DNA from 4 places in the Streptomyces sp. NPDC026589 genome. Region 4 is predicted to be linked to each of the others. Evidence: riboswitches for the same ligand, from Rfam matches in the RefSeq annotation. Region 4 holds a riboswitch; each other region holds the start of a gene.
What was found. Region 4 has a riboswitch for cyclic di-AMP ahead of AB0F29_RS19185 (NlpC/P60 family protein). Riboswitches for the same ligand answer to the same signal wherever they lie in the genome.
Positions count from the first base shown of each region.

Region 1 (4,429 bases), on a different contig from region 4:
GCCAAGGGGAAGACGGGGATCCCGGGGGAGCGCAAGGCGGAGCTGATGACGCATCTGCTCAATATCGACCCGCCGGACCACACCCGGCTGCGCCGGCTCGTGTCCAAGGCGTTCACCCCGCGCCGGGTCGCGGAGTTCGCGCCCCGCGTGCAGGAGCTGACGGACCGGCTCATCGACGACTTCGTGGAGAAGGGGAGCGCCGACCTCATCCACGACTTCGCCTTCCCGCTCCCCATCTACGCCATCTGCGACCTGCTCGGCGTCCCCGAGGAGGACCAGGACGACTTCCGGGACTGGGCGGGCATGATGATCCGGCACGGAGGCGGGCCGCGCGGCGGGGTCGCCCGGTCGGTGAAGAAGATGCGCGGCTACCTCGCCGAACTCATCCACCGTAAGAGGGAGAATCCGGGCGACGACCTGATCTCCGGGCTGATCCGGGCCAGCGACCACGGCGAGCACCTCACGGAGAACGAGGCGGCCGCCATGGCGTTCATCCTCTTGTTCGCCGGGTTCGAGACGACGGTCAACCTCATCGGCAACGGGACCTACGCGCTCCTGCGCCACCCCGAGCAGCGCGCCCGGCTGGAGGCCTCCCTGGCGGCGGGGGAGGACGCGCTGCTGGCCACCGGCATCGAGGAGCTGCTCCGGTTCGACGGACCGGTCGAGATGGCGACCTGGCGGTACGCCACCGAGACGCTGACCCTGGGCGGCGAGGAGATCGCCGCCGGGGACCCCGTACTCGTGGTGCTGGCGGCGGCCGACCGTGACCCGGAGCGGTTCACGGATCCGGACACCCTGGACCTTGCGCGGCGTGACAATCAGCACCTCGGATACGGGCACGGCATCCACTACTGCCTGGGGGCGCCGCTGGCCCGGCTGGAGGGACAGACCGCGCTGACCACCCTGTTGAGGCGCCTTCCTGACCTGCGACTTGCGGGAGAACCTGGCGATTTGCGCTGGCGCGGCGGACTCATCATGCGTGGACTGCGCACCCTTCCGGTCGCGTTCGAACCGGGTAGTCGATCCGAAAAAAGTGACAGAGTGTCAACTCCGTGACTTTCACGTGATCTGCGCTGCATCGACTTGTGACACACGTTCGAGTCCCGCTAGGTTCACGGTTCGACGCGTCGGTCGCACCTTGCTCACGCGTCACTTGGGCGCCGAAGCAGGCACGGAATCCGCTGTGCGGCGCTCAGGCCACTCGCTTGTCAGTCGCACGGAAGGCATACCCATGGGCTCCGCGAACGGCAGACACCGCCGCCCTCGTCAGGCACCCGCCATCATCGTCGCCGCAGGCGTGACGGGATCGGCCATCGCCATCCCGCTGCTCGGCGCCGGCGGCGCGCACGCGGCCGAGGCCACCACCTGGGACCGGGTCGCCGAGTGCGAGAGCGGCGGCATGTGGAGCGCCGATCTCGGCAACGGCTACTACGGCGGGCTCCAGTTCTCGCAGGAGACCTGGTCGGCTTACGGCGGCACGGCGTTCGCGCCCCGCGCCGACCTCGCCAGCCGCTCGCAGCAGATCTCCGTCGCCGAGAAGGTCCTGGACGACCAGGGCCCGAAGGCGTGGCCCAGCTGTGCGGTCATCTCCGGCCTCGCGGTGGACGGCGGTCTGCCCGGCGTCGACCCGGGCACCTCGCCGTCCACGGATCCGTCCGCCGACCCGTCCGCGGATCCGTCGGCGGACCCCTCGGCCGACCCGACCTCCACCCCGACCGGCGAAGCGGATGCAACCGGCGAACCCGGTGAATCCGGCGAACCCGGTGAATCCGGTGAAGCGCGCGAAACGGGCAAGGGTGAGAAGGGTAATGAGGCGGACAAGGGCGGTAGTGGTGGCGCGGAGAAGCGGAGCGAGGCTCCCGACTCCTCGGTGACGCCCTCCGCCCCGCCCGCCTCCGGCGCCCCCGACGCCTCGGACCCCTCCACCGCCCCCGACGCCTCGGCGGACGAGGACGGCAAGGGGGGCAAGCACCGGGGCGCCCCCGCGCCCGAGGAGGCCGACGCGGGCCAGAAGGACGGTCCCCGTGAGTCCGGCCGGCACGCCTCGCGTGGCGAGGGCGACGCGCGGGACGGTGGCACGGCGCCCGCCGACGGGTACACGGTGCGGCCCGGCGACAACCTCTGGGCGATCGCCGACGCCCAGGAGATCCCCGGCGGCTGGACCGGCCTGTACGAGACGAACAAGGACCTCCTGGGCTCCGACCCGGACCTGATCCTGCCCGGCCAGAACCTGGACCTGGGCATGGACCGGGGTGCGGGCGAGGACGCGGGCCGGGGTGCGGCCGAGAGCGCCGCCCCGGCCGCCCCGGAGGGCGCCGAGACACCCGCCGGGGCGCCCGCCGCCAACTGAACGAATTCGGGAAAACACCCCGAAAATCGAGGCAGTTAAGAGACCTATGTCCACTTTTGCGTAAGTGAGACATGGGTCTCTTTGCCTCAACTGGCGCGGCTCGCCCGGCTGGTCCGGGTGAATCGCCCCCCACCTGCGGAAACGCCCAGTCGGCCACGGCGAGTTCGGGTTGATTGCCCCCTATGTCCATCTTTGAATGTCGGGGTTGCCTGTGTTTACGGTCGGACCGCTCGCACCGCGGGCCCCGTCGACCGTCACGCCGAATCCTGCCGTCGGTCGAAGGGAACAGACGCGTAAGCGCCGTAGGCAGGAGCGGGGGACCCAGGTAAGCCGCCGGGTCCGGACGCCTCGTCGAACCGACGGGGACGTACGGGACCGGCTAGGGGTGAAGTCGCGAGCAGCACCGCGCGACCGGGCAACTCATCAGCCCGAACCCGACAGCTCACCTCGTAGGCGTCGGTGAGGAGATTCGTTCCATGCTGCTGAACAGCAAGGGCAAGCACCGCCGCCCGTCCAAGGCCACCCGTATCGCCACCCTCGCGGGTGTCACCGGTACCGCCATCGCCATCCCGCTGATGGGCGCGACCAGCGCTTCCGCCGCCTCCGTCGAGACCTGGGACGCCGTCGCCCAGTGCGAGTCCGGCGGCAACTGGTCCATCAACACCGGCAACGGCTACTACGGCGGACTGCAGTTCTCGCAGTCCAGCTGGGCCGCCGCCGGCGGTACGCAGTACGCCTCCCGTGCCGACCTGGCCTCCAAGGACCAGCAGATCGCCACCGCCGAGAAGCTCCTCGACCTCCAGGGCCCGGGCGCCTGGGCCTGCGCCGGCGCCGGCGGCCTCACCAACGACGGTGTGGACCCGGGCGTCAACACCGGCTCCGGCTCCGGCTCCGGCGAGAGCAAGCCCGAGCAGGCGCAGCCCGAGCGCCAGGCCGAGCAGCCCACCACGCGCTCCGAGCAGCGCGAGGCCCCCAAGGCCGAGAGCAAGAAGACCGTCACCACCCCGACCGGCGAGAAGGTCCAGAAGGGCGACGGCGAGTACAAGGTCAAGGCCGGCGACACCCTGAGCACCATCGCCGACGCGGAGGGCGTCAAGGGCGGCTGGAGCAAGCTCTTCAAGCTCAACGACGACATCGTCAAGGACGCCGACCTGATCTTCCCGGGTCAGCAGCTCCACCTGAAGTAATCGCCGTCTCTCCTCTCCGGAGGAGAAGCGTCCGGCGGCACTTCTCCTCGCACGGCTCCCCGGCCCGGCGCGCTCGTCCCCCCAGCGCGCCGGGCCGGGTTCTTCGTGAGCGGCGGGCGCCGCTGGCCCGCATGTGTTCACCTCTTGTTGTTACCGCTCAGTAGGTTTCTAGAGTTTTGTCCCGTGATGCAGCTCCTTGGACCCTTTTTCGTCCCAGGAGGCGGGCGGTCGGCCGGTCGACACGGCCGGGCCCGATAGGCTCGTGCCGCAAGGCCACAGTGACCCTGCACAACCAGTGTCAGATCCCAGAAGGAGATGCCTCGTGCCGTCCATCGACGTCGTCGTAGCCAGGGAAATCCTCGACTCCCGGGGCAACCCCACGGTCGAGGTCGAGGTTGGCCTCGACGACGGCAGCACGGGCCGTGCTGCTGTTCCGTCCGGAGCCTCCACCGGTGCGTTCGAGGCCATCGAGCTTCGCGACGGTGACCCCAACCGCTACATGGGCAAGGGCGTCGAGAAGGCCGTCCTCGCCGTCATCGAGCAGATCGGCCCGGAGCTCGTCGGGTACGACGCCACCGAGCAGCGCCTCATCGACCAGGCGATGTTCGACCTCGACGCCACCGAGAACAAGGCGTCGCTCGGCGCGAACGCCATCCTCGGCGTCTCGCTGGCCGTCGCGCACGCCGCCTCCGAGGCGTCCGACCTGCCGCTCTTCCGTTACCTCGGCGGCCCGAACGCGCACCTGCTGCCCGTTCCGATGATGAACATCCTGAACGGCGGCTCGCACGCCGACTCCAACGTGGACGTCCAGGAGTTCATGATCGCCCCGATCGGCGCGGAGTCCTTCTCCGAGGCCCTGCGCTGGGGCGCGGAGGTCTACCACACGCTGAAG
Region 1 is NZ_JBEZYG010000020.1:16,690-21,118, reverse strand. It holds gene AB0F29_RS29330 (cytochrome P450) at 1-1,056, shown strand, start outside; gene AB0F29_RS29325 (transglycosylase family protein) at 1,232-2,350, shown strand; cyclic di-AMP (ydaO/yuaA leader) riboswitch at 2,639-2,821, shown strand; gene AB0F29_RS29320 (transglycosylase family protein) at 2,827-3,537, shown strand; gene eno (phosphopyruvate hydratase) at 3,860-4,429, shown strand, end outside.
Region 1: another riboswitch for cyclic di-AMP. It lies ahead of AB0F29_RS29320 (transglycosylase family protein); the one in region 4 lies ahead of AB0F29_RS19185 (NlpC/P60 family protein).

Region 2 (4,429 bases), on a different contig from region 4:
AGTCGAGCCGGCCGTCGGGTAAGCCGTCCAGTGAGGCGCGGGTCACGGCACGCGCGTATCCGGCGGTCTGGAGCAGCCCCGGCACCACCGAGGTCTCCAGCGTCCGGACCGCACTGGCCTGCGACTCCAGGCTGATGAAGTCCCGGTACTGCGGCGGGATCAGCCCCCGATAGGCATGCCACCAGCCCGAACCGCCGCCGCCCGCCGACCCCGCGAGGACTTCGAGCAGGGAACGCAACTGGGTGTCGCGCACCGCGTAGACGTCCAGCAGCCGTGACACGTCGGCGGGCGTCACCCCGCTCGCGCCCGTCTCGATACGGCTCACCTTCGACTGGTGCCAGCCGAGCAGCCGCGCCGCGTCCCGGCTGGTCAGCCCGGAGGCGTGGCGCAGACTCCGCAGCTCCTCACCGAGTTTGCGGCGTCGGACGACGGGGCCGTGCAGCATGCCGGTCTCCTTCTGCTGTCGGAAAGGGCCGGTCCGTCATCGGGGCCGGCCCGCAGAGAGGTCAGTGTGCCGCCCGCCCACACCGTACGGGTCCCGAATTCACCGCTTCGAGCGACAGATATATGCATATCTTGGCCGAACGCCGTTACAGGGAGCTGCATCAATGGCAATCTGGCGCGAAGCACAATCCTGGCCGGCCGCCGGTCGGCCAGGGCGGGAAAGGGACGGCGTCGCCATGGCAGATCATCAGGAAGCAACCGTCACGCTGCCGACCGATCCGGTCTCGGTCTCATCGGCCCGCAGACATGTCGCCAGGACCCTGGCCCAATGGGGCCTGCCCGACGACACCGAGTTCGCCGACACCATCCGGCTGATCATCTCGGAGCTGGCCACCAACGCCGTTCAGCACACGTTCGGCCAGTCGCCCACCTTCACCGTGGACCTGCGCCTCGAACGCGACGAGGAGCTGTACCTCGGCGTCACGGACAGTCACCCCCGCTGGCCCCAGCGGCTGCCCGCCGCCGTACGGCAGGACAACGGCCGGGGCATGGTCATCATCCGGGCACTGGCCAAGGAGCGCGGCGGGCGGCTCCAGGTGACCCCGACCGCCGAAGGCGGCAAGACGGTCTGGATCGCCCTCCCCTGGGTCGTCCCGATCCAGGGCTGACCCGGTGAGGCTCATCGCGCGGGGAGCGTGCTCCCGCGGCCGAAGCCGCTGCGCAGCAGCGCGAGCAGCGTCGCCGCCGCCGCGGTCGACCGGTCGCCCCGGTGCACGACCGAGATGGTCCGGCGGAACGAGGCGGGCTCCAGCCGCCGGACCGACAGCGGGGCCGAGGACATCGAGGCGACCATCTCCGGCACCACCGCCACCCCGAGCCCCGCGCTGACCAGCGCGCACACCAGCGCGTACCCGGGCGACTCACAGACCACGGCCGGCGTCGCCCCGGCCTCGGCGAGCGCGTTCTCGACCCCGCGCCGGGGCGGGTGGGTGGGCGCGCTGCTGATCAGTGGCCGCCCCGCCAGCTCGCCGACCGGCAGCCGCCCGGTGCCCTCGGAGAGCCGGTGGCCCACCGAGGCGACCAGCACCAGCTCCTCGACCAGCAGGGGTTCGACGAGAACGCCCGCCGACGGGGGCTCGGCCGCCGCCGGTTCGTAGGCGTGGGTCAGGGCGAGGTCCACCTCGCCCGCGACCACCGCGGCGATGCCGCCCGGCGGTTCGTATTCGGCGACGGCCAGCTCGACCTCCGGATGGGCCCGCCGGAACGCGCTCAGGACCGGCGGCAGCAGATGGATCCCGGCCGTCGTGAACGTCCCCACCCGCAGCCTGCCGCCCGAGAGCCCGGCCAGCTGCGCCAGCTCGTGCCGCGCCTGCTCCAGCTCGTCCAGGACCCGCCGGGCCCGGCCCGCCAGCAGCTCGCCCGCCGCCGTCAGCCGCGCCCCGCGGTGGTGGCGCACCAGCAGTGCCGCCCCGGCCTCCCGCTCCAGTTTGGCCAGCTGCTGGGAGAGCGCGGGCGCGGTGTAGCCCAGGCGGGCGGCGGCCCGGGTGATCGATCCGGCCTCCGCGACCGCCACGAGTGCCGCGAGCCGTGTCGGGTCGTACATGAAAGCGTTCCTTAAGGCAGACCCAGAAGATTGCAAGTACATGCTAAAGGCTCCGCCGGTCCATGGTGGACCCATGGACGCACAACTGATCGCCTTCACCGGGGTCGCCGCCGGGATGGTCGCGCTGCCCGGCGCCGACTTCACCGTCGTCGTACGCAACGCCCTGGCCTCGCGCACCGCGGGCCTGGCCACCGCGCTCGGCGTCGCCGGAGGGCTGCTGGTGCACACCGCGCTCGCGGTCGCCGGACTCGCCGCGGTGCTGGTGACCATGCCGGTGCTCTTCCGCACCGTCCAGCTGCTCGGCGGCGCGTACGTGCTCTACCTCGGGATCAGCGCGCTGTACGCGATCCGCCGCCGGCCCTCGCAGGACAGCTCCGGCTCACCCTCCGGTATGCGGGAGGACGAGCCGGGGCGGCCCGTGACCGGGGAGTTCGGACGCGCGCTGCGCCAGGGGTTCCTGACCAACGCGCTCAACCCGAAGGCCCCGGTCCTCTTCCTCAGCCTGCTGCCGCAGTTCGTGCCCCACGGGCAGCCGCCGCTGCCCAGGACCCTGCTGCTCGCGGCCCTGGTGGTCGTGCTGGCGCTGATCTGGTTCCCGGCCGTCGCCCTGCTCGTGGACCGGCTGGGCCGGTGGCTGCGCCGCCCGCGTACCGCCCGCGCCATCGAGGGCGGCAGCGGTGTGGCGCTCACCGGTCTGGGACTGGCGCTGGTCAGCGGCCCCCTGCTGCGCTGAGGGCGCGGTGTACGTCACGGACGGGCCGGGCCGTCCGCACGGAAAGAGCGTCCGGTCGGCGGGTCAGCGGACCCGTCCGTACCAGACGCTCTTGGACCAGATCTTGGCCAGTCTCACCACGTCCCCCGATTTGGGGGAGTGCCAGATCTTCCCGGCCCCGGCGTAGATGCCCACGTGGTAGACGCTGCGCCCCGAATGGAAGAAGACGAGGTCGCCGCGTTTGCGCTGCGACTTCCCGATGTGGCGGGTCTTGTTGTACTGCTGCTGTGCCGTGCGGGGAAGCTTCTTGCCGGCCTTCTTGAACGAATAGACCGTCAGCCCCGAACAGTCGAAGCGGCTGGGACCGGCCGCTCCGTACTTGTAGGGGGCCCCCTTCTTCGACGCGGCGACCTTCAGGGCCTTCGTCGCGTGGGTGGCGGCCTCGGCATCGCTCACCAGACCGGGCGCCAGCATCGAGGACGTCACGGCCAGGGTGAGTACCGAGGCCGTACCGACCCGGGCGAACAGAGACGGGACATGAACCTGCGCAGACATGCGCAACCCTTCGTCAGCCGCCTGTGAAGGATGACCTGTCGGGTTCGGGCTGGCGAAGTTGCCCGGCCGCTGTCGCGGCTTCACCCCGAGGGCTTCCCGGTCTCCCGGGCGGCCCGTTGTGCTCGGGTCCTCCACTCCTGCCGATCCACTCCTGTCGACCAGTCATCCGGGCGGCGGCAGGACTCGGCGTCCGCCCGGACCGCCCCGCCGCGGTGGCGGGGGCTTGTCGTCCCAGGGATCTTGACTCACCCGGTGCCGGATTTCCGAGCCGAAACAGCGGTTTGTGAGTCTCCTCACCACTGATCCATTCGGGTGGACAGGTCGGATTCGCGCTCGCCCACGAGCCGGGCGCACACCCTCGTACCAGCGACGAAAGGGCACATTTCGAGTACGGACCTAGCGCCGAACGCAAGTTGAGCCGTCGCTCGGGCGGGTGATCGCCTACGCCGAACGAGCGAGACGAATCGGTCCCGGGACCGGGCGTGTCGTGCCCGGGTCCGACCGGTCCGCTCCCGTCCGGCGCTCCCCGTGCGCGGGGCCGGTCAGTTCACGGGCGGCTCCATCGCGACCCGGCCCGCCCGGCGCTCCCCGTCCAGGACGCGCAGGGCCCGCGCCAGGGTGGCGGCGTGGATCCGCGACTCGCCGCGCTCGTGCATCAGGGCCAGGGCGTCGCGCAGCGCGGCCGCCCGGGAGGCCAGGGCCTGGGCGGCCCGCAGCGCGCTGTAGGTGTCGCTGCCACGGGCCGGGTTGATCCGGCCCACCTGGTCGAGCACGGCCAGATAGCAGTCGACGAACTCGCCCTCGGCCCGGGTCAGTGCGGGCAGGGGCGGGAACTCGGGTGGCTCCATCGGCGTTTCACCTCGCGTCGTACGGCGGCCGGGAGAGTCAGCGGTTCTCCATGACGTGGTCGACCAGCCCGTAGGCGAGGGCGGCCCTGGCGTCGAGGATGGTGTCGCGCTCGATGTCGGCGGTGATCTGCTCCGCGGTCCGGCCCGTGTCCCGGACCAGCATGGCCGCGAACATCTCGCGGGTGCGCACCAGTTCGCGCGCGTGGATCTCCAGGTCGGACAGCTGGCCCCGCATCGGATCCTCCATCGCGGGCTGCTGAATGACTA
Region 2 is NZ_JBEZYG010000026.1:50,881-55,309, reverse strand. It holds gene AB0F29_RS33535 (helix-turn-helix transcriptional regulator) at 1-445, opposite strand, end outside; gene AB0F29_RS33530 (ATP-binding protein) at 681-1,112, shown strand; gene AB0F29_RS33525 (LysR family transcriptional regulator) at 1,124-2,047, opposite strand; gene AB0F29_RS33520 (LysE family translocator) at 2,121-2,780, shown strand; gene AB0F29_RS33515 (C40 family peptidase) at 2,844-3,314, opposite strand; cyclic di-AMP (ydaO/yuaA leader) riboswitch at 3,318-3,503, opposite strand; gene AB0F29_RS33510 (hypothetical protein) at 3,857-4,162, opposite strand; gene AB0F29_RS33505 (ATP-dependent Clp protease proteolytic subunit) at 4,200-4,429, opposite strand, start outside.
Region 2: another riboswitch for cyclic di-AMP. It lies ahead of AB0F29_RS33515 (C40 family peptidase); the one in region 4 lies ahead of AB0F29_RS19185 (NlpC/P60 family protein).

Region 3 (4,429 bases), on a different contig from region 4:
AGGTGCAGCCGGTCGTTGTCCCACGCGCGCCGGTCCTGCACGGAACGCAGCGACCACAGGTCCAGCACGGGGCAGTGGTAACGGTCGGCGATGGCCCGCAGATGGACGTTGTACGTGGCGATCTTGCCGCGCATGTGGCGCAGCACCGGAACGCCCCGGGTGTCGAAGCCGGTGGTGACCATGACCGTGCCGACGGCGTTGCTCAGGTCGGCGACCGCCCGCTCGAAGCGTTCGGCGAGGTCGTCGGGGTCGGTGCCGGGACGGATGATGTCGTTGCCGCCCGCGCAGAAGCTGACCAGGTCGGGGGCCAGTTCCTTGGCGCGCGGGATCTGCTCCTCGACGATCTGGTCGAGGAGACGTCCTCGTACGGCGAGATTGGCGTAGCGGAAGTCCCCGTGCGGGGAGCCCTCGGGGCCGGTCGTCCCCTCGGGGGCCGGGAGCCGGTCGGCGAGGAGCACCGCGAAGCGGTCCGCCCAGCCGAGATAGGTCCCGTCGGGGCCGGGGTCGCCGACGCCCTCGGTGAAACTGTCGCCAATCGCCGCGTACGACCCGATGGTGTGCTGCTGGTTGTTTCTCGAATCGTCTGCCACAAGCACTTATCCTGCATCGTGCGATGTGACCTACGCGACCGTAATACGGGGTTGACGGGTGGTGAGATAGACCACCCGGTCAGTTTTTGGTAAAGCCGGAATAAGTGGAGGGGCGGTGCGCCGCCGCACACCGCCCCTCGATCACTTATCGCCGCGTCCGGTCGGACGGAGCCGTTGGACGGAGCCGTCAGACGGAGACGCCGTGCTGACGCAGGTACGCGATCGGGTCGATGTCCGAGCCGTAGCTCGGGCCGGTGCGGACCTCGAAGTGCAGGTGCGGGCCGGTGGAGTTGCCGGTGGAGCCGGAGAGGCCGATCTGCTGGCCGCCGGTGACGGTCTGGCCGACGGAGACGTTGAGCGAGGACTGGTGGGCGTACTGGGAGTACATGCCGTCCTCGTGCTGGATGACGACCTCGTTGCCATAGGAGCCGCTGTTGCCGGCCGAGACCACGGTGCCCGGGCCGATGGCGAGTACGGGGGTGCCGGAGGCCGCCTGGAAGTCCGAGCCGGTGTGGTAGCCGCTGGACCAGCTGGCACCGGAAGCCCGGTACTGGGTGGTGACGTTGGCGCTGGCCAGCGGGGCGGACCAGCCGGAGCCGGTGGCCTCGGCGGAGCCGGTCCGCGACGGGCTGCCGGAGCCCTCGGAGTCGTCGGCGGAGACGGTGTCCGCCTTCGGGGCCTCCTTCGGCGCGGCCTTCGGCGCCGGTGCGGCCTTCTTCGGGGCGGCCTCGGGAGCCGCGGACTTCTCGGCCGGGGCGGAGCCCTTGGCCCCGAGGGTCAGCTTCATGCCCGGGTGGATCAGGCCGGGGTTCTCGCCGACGGTGGAGCGGTTGTCCTGGTACAGCTTCTCCCACCCGCCCTTGAGCTGGTGCTCGGCCGCGATCTTCGCCAGGTAGTCGCCGGAGACGACGGCGTACGTCTTCGGGGCGGCCTTCGACGCGGCAGGGGCGGTGGCCGGGGCGGTGTGCGCGGCGGCGACCGAGGCGGCGGCGGGCTTCGCGGCCGGAGCGGCCTGGTCCGCCGCGTTCGCGACGGTGGCCCCGATGAGCGGGAGGGCGAGTGCGGCGCCGCCGGCCCCTGCGACGAGGACGCCGCGGGAGATCGGGCCGGACTTCGGACGACGGTGCTTACCCTTTGCGGGCATGGGAAATTTCCTCTCCGGCGCCTGCGAGGTGAGCTGTCGGGTTCGGGCTGGAGATGCCCGGTCGCGTTGCGGCGACTTCACCCCGAGCCGGTCCGGATCGCTCCGGATCGGCGGCTTACCTGGTTCCCCCGCTCCTGCCACACGTGAGTGGGTGGGTGCGAATTCCGGGCGGCGGCAGGATTAGGCGGTCCGTCCGGATTGCGGCGACCGTAAACGAGTCAGGACGAGCAGAACAAGCCATCGGTTGCGCACCGGAATCATCGGTTCGATTTCTCCCCGGATTTCCCGTCACACTCCGTGGATTACGGATCTTGGATTTCCGTACGTACACCGGGAATACTCCGGGGCAAGCTCACCACGGACCGTCACGGATATGATCCCGCTCACCCCCGAAATCCCATCTCCCCCATTAGCGGGGCATGTTCTGCGAAATGCGTCAATACGGACATCGGGTCGACTTCCCTCCTGACGCCAGGTCAGCCCGGGCGCCCCGGCGCCCCGCACCGGACGCTCGACCGTGATGATTTTCCGTCGAATCGATGTCGTATCGTCACGGGAGCGCCCTCGCCGGCGAGCCGCGCCGGCGCCAGAGATCCCAGGAGCCACCGTGACGCAGCAGGTGCCGCAGGTCCCGCCGACAGAGACCGCGCTGACCGGAGTCCGCAACTTCCGCGACGTGGGCGGGCTCCCCACCGCGGACGGCCGGCGCACCGCCTTCGGGCGGCTCTACCGGAGCGGCCACCTGGCGCACGCCACGGCCGAGGACGCGGCCTTCCTCGGCGGGCTCGGGCTGCACACGATCTTCGACTTCCGCCACTCCGCCGACCACCGGCTCGACGGGTACGACATCGAGCTGGCCGGTGTCCGCAATGTCAGCATTCCGCTCTCGGACCCGGCGGACGGCGCCGAGTTCTGGCGGCTGGTGAGCGACGGAAACATCGAGCAGCTGCGCTCGGTCCTCGCGAACGGCAAGGGCGTCGACCGCATGATCCGGATGTACCGCGCGACGATTCTGGACCGCACCCCCGAGCACAGCCGGGTGCTGCACTCCCTGGCCGAGGACAGCGTCCCCGCCCTGATGCACTGCGCGGCGGGCAAGGACCGGGCCGGTCTCTCGATCGCGGTCGCCCTGCTGGCGGTCGGCGTCGAGCCGGAAGCGATCGAGGAGGACTACCTCAAGTCCGACGACCTCCGCCGCCGCTACGCCGTGAAGCGCTCCGACGCGTCCGGCACCGGCATGTCACCCGAGGTGCTGGAGCTGCTGGACCCGCTGTTCGGGGCGCGGCCCGCCTACCTCGCGGCGGCCTTCACGGCCATCGAGGAGAACTGGGGAACGACGGACCGCTACCTGTCGGAGGGACTGAAGGTCTCCCCCGAGACCCGGGAGCGGCTGCGCGAGCGCCTGCTCGACCAGGGCTGACCCGGACGGGAAGCGATCCGTCCGGGGGCGGTCGGTCGTCCGCCCGCCGTCACTTGCTCCCGGCCACCACGAAGAGCAGGTAGAGGAAGCCCGCTATGACGTGGCCCGCCACCAGGTAGGCGAAGAGGCGGATGATGACACCGCGCGGCATCCTCTTCTCCTGCGGGTCCTCGTTCGGGCGGCGGCCGGGACCCAGCGGGTCGTAGTGCTCGGAATCGGACATGACGGTCCTCTCTGTCGGCCTCGCGGCCGGTGGAGCGAAGGAGGGGAGCCGGCCGGGACGGCCGGTTCAGCGCGCGTGGAGGGCGTTGCCGAGGCACAGCTCGGCGGCGGGGCTATGGAGCAGGGAGTGGACGAAGAGCAGCTCCGCGCCGCAGCGGTCGACGGCCGCGATCCGGTGCGGGGTGAGCGAGTCGAAGTGGGCGCTGTCGCCGGGTTCGAGGTCATGGACGGTGTCGCCGAGCCCGATCCGCAGCCGCCCCTCCAGAACGTACAGCCACTCCTCGCCGGGGTGGACCCGGACCAGGTCGCCCTGGGCCCCGTACGGAACGCGTACCCGCAGCGCCTGCATCGCGCGACCGGATCCGCCTGCCTGCCGGTACATCCAGCCGTCGGCCTCCGCCCCCTCGAAGCCGCCGCCGCGGACGATCGCGTCCCGTTCGGGCGGCTGCTCGCCGAGCAGCTCGGAGACCGTCGTACCGTAGATACGGGCCAGTCCCAGCAGCATCGGCAGCGAGGGCTGCCTGCGGCCGGTCTCCAGCCGGGAGAGATGGGCCGGGGAGAGCCCGGCCCGGCCGGCGGCGGTCTCCAGCGTGAGGCCGCGATCGCGGCGCAGGTCGCGCAGTCGGGGTGCGACGCCGGGGAGCTCGTCCGGCGCCCCTTCGTCCGGAGGGTTCATGGCTCCATTGGGCCAGGATCTTTCCTCCGAGGCAAATAACTTGCCTCAGAGGCAATTCTCATCGTCCCATCGCCGAAGCCGGTCAGCGATGGGCCACGGCCTGCTTGACCAGCGTCCGGCCGAAGTCCCACATCAGTCCGCCCCCGCCGTGCGCGTCGTCCATCACGGACGTGAAGGCCGCCACGAAACGGTCCACCTCCGCGTCCCCGATGACCAGCGGCGGGATCAGCTTGATCACTTCCAGGTGGTCGCCGGAGACCTGGGTGAGGATCCGGTGCCTCTGGAGCAGCGGCACCACGACCATCTGCGCGAAGAGTCCCTTGCGGGCCGCCTGGAGCATGGTCCAGCGGCTGCGGAGCTTGAGCGAGGACGGCCTG
Region 3 is NZ_JBEZYG010000001.1:458,793-463,221, forward strand. It holds gene AB0F29_RS01945 (SGNH/GDSL hydrolase family protein) at 1-590, opposite strand, end outside; gene AB0F29_RS01950 (LysM peptidoglycan-binding domain-containing M23 family metallopeptidase) at 778-1,734, opposite strand; cyclic di-AMP (ydaO/yuaA leader) riboswitch at 1,738-1,898, opposite strand; gene AB0F29_RS01955 (tyrosine-protein phosphatase) at 2,342-3,154, shown strand; gene AB0F29_RS01960 (DUF6126 family protein) at 3,204-3,377, opposite strand; gene AB0F29_RS01965 (XRE family transcriptional regulator) at 3,444-4,052, opposite strand; gene AB0F29_RS01970 (aspartate aminotransferase family protein) at 4,135-4,429, opposite strand, start outside.
Region 3: another riboswitch for cyclic di-AMP. It lies ahead of AB0F29_RS01950 (LysM peptidoglycan-binding domain-containing M23 family metallopeptidase); the one in region 4 lies ahead of AB0F29_RS19185 (NlpC/P60 family protein).

Region 4 (4,429 bases):
TCCGGCGTTGATCTGGGTGTAGGTGGTGCGCGGCAGGCTCACGCCCGCCGCCTTCCAGGCCGCCTGGGTCAGGCCCGAGCAGTCGAAGCCGTTCGGGCCCGTCGCGCCCCAGACGTACGGCTTGCCGATCGCGCCGTACGCGAAATCGATGGCCTGGGCGGCGCGGGACCCGGGGGCCGCGACCGGACCGCCGCGGACGGTCGAGCGGTCGGCGTGGGCCGGGCCGCCGGCACCCCGGGCGTCGGCGGAGCGCGCATGGGCGGCGCGCTCGTCGGCGGTCAGGGTGTCCAGCAGCCTGCGGGCGTCGGCCAGCTTGGTGCGGATCGCGGTGCGGTGTTCGCGCAGCTCGGCGCGGCGGGCGGCGAGGCGTTCGGTCTCCTGGTCGGCGCGAGCCTTGACGCGGGTGATCTGGGAGACCTGCCGCCGGATGCCGCGCAGGAGGCCGCTCTGCCGGTCGCCCGCCCGGTCGAGGTAGGAGGCGCGTTGCAGATAGGCGTCGGGGTCGGAGGAGAGCGCCAGTTGCAGGGCCGGGTCAAGGGTTCCGCTGCGGTACTGCGCGGTGGCCAGCGAACCGAGGGCGTGCCGGGCGGTGTTGAGGCGGGCGGTGCGACGGGCGGCCTCGTCGGCCAGTGCGTCGACGGCGCGGGTGGCGGTGGCCGCCTCCTCCTTCGCCCCGTTGTACTTCTCGGTGGCGACCTCGGCGTCGTGGTAAAGCCGGTCGACCTTCGCCTTGACCTGCGCGGCGGTGGGCGCCGGTTCGGCGGGGGCCGCGCCCGCCCCGGTGACCGATCCCGCGGTGGCTGCCCCGGCGAGCGCCAGGGTGGCGGCGGTGCGGGCAGCAGAGCCGGTGAGCGGGCGCTGCTTGGGTTTTCGGTGAGCTGACCTGCGGTGCGCTGCCACGGGGGCGGCATCCTTCCTGTCGGCTGTCCGCCGGGATATACCGGCGGGTCCGTGAAGGACGCTAATCCCGGGGCCGGGAAAAGAGTCGCCATGACTGCTATTGCCCTGATGTGACGTTTCATCGGTCTTGGTTGATCACCGATGCGTCCACATATCAGGGCAATGCGTTCAATGCCGGAGGTAGCGCACAAGGAAGGTGTGCCTCACTGAAGGGCGCATCCCCGGCCCTGGCTAGGCTCCGGAGCCATGGACGTACTCATCAATGTCTTCGTCGCCCTGCACATCATCGGCATCGCCTCCCTGCTGGGCGGCTTCCTGACGCAGATGAAGGCCATGGGAGCGGGCACCGCCCGCTTCACCCCCGCCATGCTGCACGGCGCGCTGACCATGCTCGTCACCGGCATCGCCCTGGTCGGGCTCAATCAGGCCGACGACCAGACCGTGAACAACGTCAAGATCGGCATCAAGCTCGCGCTGCTGGTCGTGATCCTCGCCCTCGTCTACGTCAAGCGGGACGACGAGACGGTGGACAAGGGCGCGTTCGCCGCGGTCGGCGGACTGACGGCCGCCAACATCTTCATCGCCACGGTCTGGACCTGAGGCGTTCCGGGGGCGGCCGCTGAGAAGCCGCCCCCGGATCACGCACTACGCCGGGCGCACGCTTCCGTAGATCGGCATGGAGTAGATCGACTCCTCGCGCACGTTCGCACCCGGCTTCGGGGCGTGGATCATCATCCCGTCGCCCTTGTAGATGCCGACGTGGCTGATGTCGTCGTAGAAGAAGACCAGGTCTCCGGGGACCAGATCGGACGTGGCGACCCGCGTTCCGACCTCCACCTGGTCCCAGGTCGTCCGGGGCAGGGTCACGCCCGCCTCCCGCCACGCCGCCTGCGTCAGCCCCGAGCAGTCGTAACTGGAGGGGCCCGACGCGCCCCACACGTACGGCTTCCCGATCTGGGCGCGGGCGAAGGCCAGGACCTTCTCCGCCTTGGTGGCGTAGCCGCTGTCCGTACCGGTGCCGTACCCGGAGCCCGGATCCGTTCCCGTACCCGTACCGGATCCGGAGCCCGTGCCCGAACCGCCGCCGGACTCCTTCGCCGCCTCCTCGCGGGCCTTCTCCTCGGCCTCGGCCCTCTCCTTCGCCTCGGCGGCCTGCCGGGCGGCCAGCTTCGCCGCCTTCTCCTTCGCCTCGGCCTCCTGTCTGCGCTCCAGCTCCGCCAGCCGCGCCTTCTCCTCGGCGGTCAGCCTCGACAGCAGGCCCCGGGCCTCGGTGAGCTTGGACTGCACGTCCTTCTTGCTGGAGGCGAGCGTGGCCTGCGTCTCGGTGAGGGTCTCCAGGCTCTTCACCGCCTCCGCGCGCTTCCTCGCCGCCGAGGCCTGCTGCGTACGGACCTCGTCGACAGCCTTCTGCTGCCGCTCCGTCGCCCGGTCCATCAGCCGGCTCTGGTCGAAGTACCCCTGCGGGTTCTCCGCCAGGAAGAACGTCGCCGCGGGCGCGATGCCCCCGTTGCGGTACTGGGCCGCCGCGTAGGAGCCCAGTGCCCGGCGCGCCTCGTTGATCTTCTCGGCCCGCTTCGCCACGTCGGAGAGCAGCGAGTCGACCTTCGTCTGCTGGGACGCGGAGGCGGCCTTGGCCCGGTTGTACTCCTGGGTCGCGGTGCCCGCCTGCCGGTACAGGGCGTCGACCTTCTTCCGCACTTCTTCGATGGCGGGCTTCGGCTCCGCCGGCGCGGCCGTGGCGCTCTGCGTGGAGAGCAGCGTCACGGAGGCCAGCGCGGCCGTCGTCAGCCCGACGGCGGGTGTGGTGGTGCGCACCTTCGTGCGCGGCTTGCGATGCGATGCCAAGACCGGCATCTCCTTCCGTGGGCCGCCTACCGGGTTAGCTGTCGGGTTCGGACGGAACGGAAGGCTGTCCTACGGTCCGGCCGCGAGGGCACGGACCGATTCACCCCGGTGTCGCGTGTGGGTCCCCGGTTCCGAACGGCCTGGGCGGCAGGACGGATTCGGCAGAGGCGCCCGTCGGGCGTGGTTCGCCCCAGGGAGGTACGGGCCACCTGACCGAGCACGCTAGCCAACCGGCCCCGCCGCTGGGAAGGACGATGAGCGATATGCCCGATACATTTTCGTGACCTTTCCGGATCGGGGGCCCGGCACCCCCTCCCACCGGGCACTCCTTCACGGAACGTCGACGTCCGGTCTCTGCGCGTACGGGGGAGAGGCGGGCGATTCCCCGGTGCCGACGGCCGCTTCCCGGCTTCGGCCGAAGGTTGTCAGTCCGGCCGCCTAGACTCAGGAGGCGATGAGCAGCCTCTTTGACGACAGTTTCCTGACCGGCCTCCAGCCCGTGGAGGACGGCCCCCCGCCGCCCCCCGAGGACCACGCGCCCGAAGCGGTGCCGGAGGGACTCTTCGGAGGCGTCTACGACGCGCCCCCGCCGCCCCGGGACGGGTACTACCGGGACGGTCACGCGCGCCCGGTGATCGACTCCGCCGCCCTGCTCGACGGGTTGAACACCGAGCAGCGCGCCGCCGTCGTGCACGCCGGGTCCCCGCTGCTCATCGTCGCGGGAGCCGGCTCCGGCAAGACCCGCGTCCTCACCCACCGCATCGCCCACCTGCTGGCCGAGCGCGGGACGCACCCCGGGCAGATCCTCGCGATCACCTTCACCAACAAGGCCGCGGGCGAGATGAAGGAACGCGTCGAGCAGCTCGTCGGCCCTCGCGCCAACGCCATGTGGGTCATGACCTTCCACAGCGCGTGCGTCCGCATCCTGCGCCGCGAGTCGAAGAAGCTCGGCTTCACCTCGTCGTTCTCGATCTACGACGCCGCCGACTCCAAGCGCCTGATGGCCCTGGTCTGCCGCGACCTCGATCTGGACCCGAAGCAGTTTCCGCCGAAGTCCTTCACCGCCAAGGTCTCCAACCTCAAGAACGAGCTCATCGACGAGGAGACCTTCGCCGGGCAGGCCGCGGACGGTTTCGAGAAGACCCTGGCCCAGGCGTACGCGCTCTACCAGGCCCGCCTGCGCGAGGCCAACGCCCTGGACTTCGACGACATCATCATGACGACGGTCCACCTGCTCCAGGCCTTCCCCGACGTCGCCGAGCACTACCGCCGCCGCTTCCGCCACGTCCTCGTCGACGAGTACCAGGACACCAACCACGCCCAGTACACGCTGGTGAGGGAGCTGGTCGGCCCGGCCGGGGAGGCCGACGCACCCGCCGAGCTGTGCGTGGTGGGCGACGCGGACCAGTCGATCTACGCCTTCCGGGGCGCGACCATCCGCAACATCCTCCAGTTCGAGGAGGACTACCCGAGCGCGACGACGATCCTGCTGGAGCAGAACTACCGCTCCACGCAGACGATCCTCTCCGCCGCCAACGCCGTGATCGAGCGCAACGAGAGCCGCCGCCCCAAGAACCTCTGGACCAACGCCGGCAGCGGCGCCCGCATCACCGGCTACGTCGCCGACACCGAGCACGACGAGGCGCAGTTCGTCGCCGACGAGATCGACCGGCTCACCGACGCG
Region 4 is NZ_JBEZYG010000010.1:150,649-155,077, forward strand. It holds gene AB0F29_RS19175 (C40 family peptidase) at 1-900, opposite strand, end outside; gene AB0F29_RS19180 (hypothetical protein) at 1,147-1,500, shown strand; gene AB0F29_RS19185 (NlpC/P60 family protein) at 1,546-2,754, opposite strand; cyclic di-AMP (ydaO/yuaA leader) riboswitch at 2,753-2,902, opposite strand; gene pcrA (DNA helicase PcrA) at 3,200-4,429, shown strand, end outside.